2 regions of the Methylobacter sp. BBA5.1 genome follow, and region 1 is predicted to be linked to the other one. Evidence: riboswitches for the same ligand, from Rfam matches in the RefSeq annotation. Region 1 holds a riboswitch; the other holds the start of a gene.
The links. Region 1 has a riboswitch for cobalamin ahead of EK22_RS03920 (CbtB domain-containing protein). Riboswitches for the same ligand answer to the same signal wherever they lie in the genome.

Region 1 (3,208 bases):
GGTGAGGATCACCGTCTGCGTCACCTCGGGCAGGGTCAGCGTTTCGCCGGCCGCGGCGGCGGAAGCCATCGCCGAAGACACGCCCGGCACTACGGCCCAGGGAATGCCCGCCGCATCGAGCGGCTGTACCATTTCGACCAGTGCGCCATACAGCCCGGGATCGCCGGTTTGCAACCGTACCACGGTTTTATGCTGCCGCGCCTGCTCTATCAACCAGCCGGTAATTTCCTCCAGGGTCATGTCTTTCGAGTCGCGGACCAGGCAGGTAGCCGGGGCGTAAAGGGTAGCGGCCTCATTGACCAGGGAGCCGGCGTAGAGCACGGCGCCGGCCTGCCGCAGCAGGCGCTGGCCTTTGACGGTAATGAGCTCCGGGTCGCCGGGGCCTGCGCCGACGAACCAGACCTGGCCAGTGGCGCCTTCGGTGTTATTGGAAAGAGTCATTCGCTTCTGCCTTGCAAACGGTTAAAGATCAGTGCCGAGAGCACGCCCAATACCATCCAGAACGCCGCGTTACTGAGCGCGCTGGCCCAGCGGAACTGGTTTTGCAACAGCGCCGGCGCCAGGCTTTCATCCACTTCAGGCTGCGGCGCACCCAGCAGATGCGGTATCAGCAACAGCAGCACGCCGGCCATCCTTAGCGGCCAGTTGTCCTGTAGAAAAACCAGCCCAAGCCCGCCCGCGGTCGCCACCACCGTACCCAGCCACCAGTATTGCCTTACCATCAGATCCGCGGCTGTCGTGCCCGGCAGGTCCGGCGGCAGCCCTATGGCCGGGGCGGCAAAAAATACCGCGTAGCCGGCCAATCCCCAGGCCAGGCCCCGCCCTATTCCAGGCGGCTTTCGCAGTGAGTAAGCCCCCGTCAGCATCAGCGCAAAGCCGATGGCCATCACTATATTGCTGCCGGCCGTTGATAAGGTCCGCTGCCAGCCGTCTTCCGGTTGCCAGGCCAGTTCATCGAGCCCAGGGTCGATAGCATGCTCATGATGAACCGCTTCAGCGGCAACTTCATAGGTTTCGGCCTGAAGAATCAACGGCGTCACCCAGAAAATCTGCAGCATGGACAGCAGCAGCGCCGCGACAATACCGGCCGGTAGCGCGGAAAATACAATATGTTTGAACGTGCCGGGCATCAGTGGCAAGGAAAGCCGGTAGCGTGGCGGGTATCGTGGGTCGCGTTATGCACTTCGGCAATCGGGGCAAAGCCAACGACCAGCAGTAGGGCAAAGCCCAGTATAATCGTTGACAAAGCGGGAATCAGGCGTGTGGTTGCCTGGCGAAGCGTCTGGCTTGAATGGGTTTCAGCAAGCATGTCGGGTTTCCTAATAAAGTAAGGGATGGGAGCCGACTGCTATCTTGGGAAAACACGTACGCGTAATACAGCCCGGGCTGCGTCACTGGCATACGGCTCCCCTCCGGAGTCGGTGTCCTTCATATGATCAGGCCGGCCTTCTGGCTTGCCGTCATCTGTATCGACCCGCCTTCCCGTTCCTAACGTACAGTGGCATAGAGGTGATACATCAGGCTTACAGCAGCGGGGGCTGCGCCGGATTTGACTGAGCCTGAGGCCAATCGCACCGGACTTTCCGTTTCACCCTGGCGCGCGGACCGCGCGCCAGGGCACCTAATCATTGCGGCAAGTATAAACCAATCCGATTGAAAACTGAATCTGGCGCGCTGACACAAACGCTGACGGCTGTCGAATGCTGGGTCAGCGATAACGGCGCGGGTATTCCCGAAGATCGCCTCACCGTCATCTTCGACAAGCTGGAAACCGATCCGGAAAAAGAGGGAGAGTAAGCAAGGCATCGGCTCGACCTTCCGGTTCACGCTTCCCGGCCAGACGCATTAGCGGCGCCGGTCTGAAGGATCTTGCTAATCAGGCCGTGGCGGTGTTAGTCTTGCCGGCTCTATTCACTCGAAACCAGCCAAACCGATGAATTTCCATGCCTCAGTCCTGCGAAACCGTCATCCAGGGGTGTACTTAAGCTGATGGCCCCGATTGTCGGCATACTGCTGGCCGCCGGCGCCAGCCGGCGCTTTGGCGCCGACAAACTGAGCCATCCGTTACCCGATGGCGACTTGGTAGCAGTACGCGCCTGCCGCAACCTGCTGGCCGGCACCGATGCGGTGCTGGCGGTGGTCCGACCCGGCGGCGAGGCATTGGCGGCCCGGCTACGGGCCGAAGGCGCGGCGGTTCAGATCTGCGCCGATGCCGATCAAGGGATGGGCGCGAGCCTGGCCTGTGGCGTTCGCGCCCGACCGGAAGCCGCGGGCTGGCTGGTCGCGCTGGCGGACATGCCGTGGATAGCGCCCGCGACCATCCAAAGCGTGGCCGATGCGCTACGCTCGGGCGCCCGGATCGCGGCGCCGTACTGGCAAGGCCGGCGCGGGCATCCGGTAGGCTTTTCGCCGGTCTTGGGCCCGAACCTGGCGGCATTGAACGGCGACACCGGCGCGAAAACGGTGATTCAGGCCCATCTGGAACAGCTCCGCCTTGTCGTCTGCGATGATCCGGGCGTACTTCGGGACATCGACAGACCGGAGGATTTGGACATCCGGACAATAATGGGGGCATCATCATGAGCCGGGACCTTCTCAACCTTCAGCTGGAACTGCACGAAGCACGCCGCCCTTATGCGCTGGCCACGGTAGTGGAAATACTGGGCTCATCCTCGGCCAAACCGGCCTCCAAGGCGCTGATCGACCTGTCGGGCAAGGTGATTGCCGGCTGGGTGGGCGGCGGCTGCGCGCAGTCCATGGTGTCCAGTGCGGCGCTTGAGTGCCTTGATACAGGAGCCCCCCGCGTGATCGAAATTGACCTGAATGATGAAGTGTTCGGCGCCGGCATGCCTTGCGGCGGCAGCATGCGCGTGTATGTCGAACCGGTCTTGCCCAAGCCCCTGCTCTGGCTGATGGGACACGGGCGCATCGTGGAAAGCCTTTGCGAATTCGCCCAGCGCTTAGGCTTCGATGTGATCGTCAACGACCCGCAGGCCACCGTCGAGCGCTTTCCCACGGCTCTGCGCGTGATCAGCGACGACAGCCGCTATCAGCAATTGCAGCCGCAAACGGGCGATTTCGTGGTCATCGCCACGCATCACAAGGGCGATTACGACTCCCTGACCCGTGCGCTGCAATCGGAAGCCTTGTATATATCGCTGGTCGCCAGCCGCAAGCGCGCGAATCTGGTACTGGAGCGATTGCGCCA
Region 2 (3,208 bases), 130 kb from region 1:
GCATGTCCGGCAGTTTGAGGATCATTGCCAACGGCCAGATCACCGGCAAACATGACCATATCGATTTTATTTTTGATGACAATATCATCCTGCGCTTCAACGATCCGCGCCGGTTTGGCGCGGTGTTATGGACATCGGCGCCGGCCGAACAACATCCGCTGCTCAAAAACCTCGGCCCCGAACCATTGCTGGCGGATTTCAGCGGCGAGTTGCTCTATAAATTGTCCAGAAACAAAAAAATGGCGGTCAAGTCATTCATTATGGACAGCCACATAGTGGTTGGCGTCGGCAATATCTACGCCAATGAAGCCTTGTTCATGGCCGGCATACACCCCGCACGTCAAGCGGGCAAAATTGCCCTGTCCCGTTATCAGAAACTGGCCGACTGTATTCGTATGATCCTGCATCAGGCTATCGCACAAGGCGGCACGACATTGCGCGACTTTGTCAACGAAGCCGGAAAACCGGGCTATTTCCAGCAACAGCTCAATGTCTACGGCCGGACTGGACTGCCTTGCCCCCGCTGCCGACAGACTTTAAAGGAAATCAGGTTATCCAATCGTTCAACGGTATTTTGCGGCGATTGTCAGCGGTAATGGTAAGGTGCACTTCTACTTCCAACATGAGCGGCTTGACTCGAAAATTTACGAACGCTATCCCGAATTTCACCCACTTTGAATCGAATCAATTAAGGCTGGTTAATGTCCGCATCTGTCGAATATCTTCGTAGCGGCGCGGTAATATCGTCAAATTCAGGCATGGAAATACTTGTCGAACCGTAAGTGTCCGGCAGATTGTTGCCGGTATTTAACTGAAACGAACCGGCCATACCGATAAATTTGCTTTATCCCTGTTAATCCTTATAATTGCCGCCTGCTTTCAGGTTCCATCGGTTTTTTGCCGATGGTTAAACGGGAAGTCGGTCAGGTTATGCCAATGCCGACGCTGCCCCCGCAACGGTAGATAAGTGAAAGAATCGTTAATATGCCACTGTGTCATGCATGGGAAGGTGACGATTCAGGCTCTCGCCACTTATAAGCCCGGAGACCGGCCCGAAAGTATTATTCGGAACAGCGGAGGGCTGTCTGCGAAAAAGACAGCATATCTTCGTCGTCTTCTTTTTGTCCTCCGTTGTTATTACACAACCTTTATGCGCGGGCGGCGCAGAGGACACATGCGAAAATTCATAGTCAGTTCATTATTGTTGGCCGGTTTTAACAGCTCTGTACAGGCTCGGGAAACTCAGGCTGACGAATCGCTCAATTTACCCGAAATGGTCGTGACGGCCACACGAACGGAAACCCCGAAAAACCAGTTGGCGGCTTCGGCAACCGTTTATTCCCGAACCGATATCGAACGTCTGCAATCCAAAACCCTGCCGGAACTGTTGCGGCACACGACCGGTATCGATATGACGCAAAGCGGTTACGGTCAAAACACCAGCGTTTACATGCGCGGCACCAATTCCGATCACGTACTGGTCCTGGTCGACGGCATTAAAGTCGGCTCGGCGACCTTGGGCACGACACCGTTTCAGTTTATTCCCATCGACCAGATCGAGCGCGTGGAAATCATCAAAGGCCCGCAATCGAGCCTGTACGGTTCGGAAGCGATAGGCGGCGTCATCCAGATTTTTACCCGCAAAGGCGGTCAGGAAGAAAAACCCAGTTTCAGCGTGGATGCCGGCGGCGGATCATACGATACCATCAAGACCTCCGGCACGGTCAGCGGCAAATGGAAAAACAGTTGGTACAGCCTGGGTGCATCGCATTTCAATTCCCAGGGCTTCGATAACCGCGAGCCGGTCCCGGGACGTTTCGGCCTCGACCAGCCCGACAAGGACGGTTACCGCAACACGGGCTTGAACGCCAGGCTCGGCTACCGTTTCGACAATAATGCCGAACTGGAAGCCTTTTTCATGCGCGCCGAAGGCAAAAACGAATACGACGGCAACTTCCAGAACAAAACCAAATTCGTTGACCAAGTGGTCGGCACATCGGCCAGTATGGATCTACTGGATAACTGGCGGTCAACGCTGCGCCTGGGGCAAAGCCGTGACGACAGCGACCAGTTTGCGCCCGACGGGTCATTCGCCAGCCGTTTCAACACGACGCGCTGGAATGCCACTTGGCTGAATCAATTCACGTTGTCCGACAATCATCAACTGACTGCCGGCACGGATTACCGCTTCGATGAGGTGGAAGGCACAACATCTTATAATGAAAAATCCCGCTACGATATAGGCATATTCACGGAATTGCACAGCCGCATACTGGACAATCACTTTATCAATGCCTCGCTGCGCTGGGATGAAAACGAGGCCTTCGGCGATTATGTTACCGGCAATTTCGGCTGGCGTTATAACTCGGAGCACGGCATCAGCCTTTTTGCCAGCTTTGGCAATGCCTTCAAGGCACCGACCTTTAACGATCTTTATTTTCCGAATTACGGCAATGCCCGCCTGAAACCGGAAAAATCGACCTCGTTTGAAGCGGGAATTGCCGGCGATCATTGGCTGCAATGGGAAGTACGAGGCTATCATACCAATATCGACGACCTGATCACGCCGGTCATGAATCCCGTCACCTTTGAATTCAGCGCGGAAAATACCGGCAAGGCTCAAATAGACGGGATTGAGGCTGAAATCAGCAAGCATTGGCAAGGTTGGGACTGTAAGCTGAGCCTCAACCTGTTAAGCCCCAAAAACCGCGAAACCAATGCCCGCCTGCCGCGCCGCGCCGAGAAAACCCTGTCGGTTGATCTGTCCAGGTCATTCGGATCATTGGATCTGGGCACGCATGTCCTGGCCCAAGGCGACCGCTTCGATGATGCTCGCAACCAGACCAAAGTGGCCGGTTACGTCACCGTCGACCTGCGGTCAGCCTATCATTTCAATAAAAACTGGATATTGAGCGCGCAACTCAATAACCTGCTGGATAAAAACTATCAGACAATTAATACTTACAATACTGCGGACAGGAACTTCTTCCTCGCTATTCATTATAATAATTGACCCTACATCGCTGGACTTTAATCACTAACCCATTTGGAGATAACAATATGAATATAAAACAATGGCTGCAAGTCGAGTATTTGCCGATTCCGCTGATCGCTATCATGGCGCTGACGCGCTTTCATCATTTCGGCGATGTTCTGCATCTGCCCGATGCCTCGCTGGCGGTTTTCTTCTTCGCCGGCTTTTACCGCA

Region 2: linked by a shared signal. The riboswitch ahead of EK22_RS03405 (TonB-dependent receptor domain-containing protein) and the one ahead of EK22_RS03920 (CbtB domain-containing protein) in region 1 are both predicted to bind cobalamin.

The regions. Positions count from the first base shown of each region.
Region 1 is NZ_JQKS01000004.1:183,006-186,213, forward strand. Features, by position in the region: gene cobM (precorrin-4 C(11)-methyltransferase) at 1-441, opposite strand, end outside; gene EK22_RS03915 (CbtA family protein) at 438-1,130, opposite strand; gene EK22_RS03920 (CbtB domain-containing protein) at 1,130-1,309, opposite strand; cobalamin riboswitch at 1,422-1,640, opposite strand; gene EK22_RS24625 (hypothetical protein) at 1,654-1,797, shown strand; gene EK22_RS03925 (nucleotidyltransferase family protein) at 1,990-2,583, shown strand; gene EK22_RS03930 (XdhC family protein) at 2,580-3,208, shown strand, end outside.
Region 2 is NZ_JQKS01000004.1:52,559-55,766, forward strand. Features, by position in the region: gene mutM (bifunctional DNA-formamidopyrimidine glycosylase/DNA-(apurinic or apyrimidinic site) lyase) at 1-596, shown strand, start outside; cobalamin riboswitch at 865-1,071, shown strand; gene EK22_RS03405 (TonB-dependent receptor domain-containing protein) at 1,175-3,013, shown strand; gene EK22_RS03410 (hypothetical protein) at 3,061-3,208, shown strand, end outside.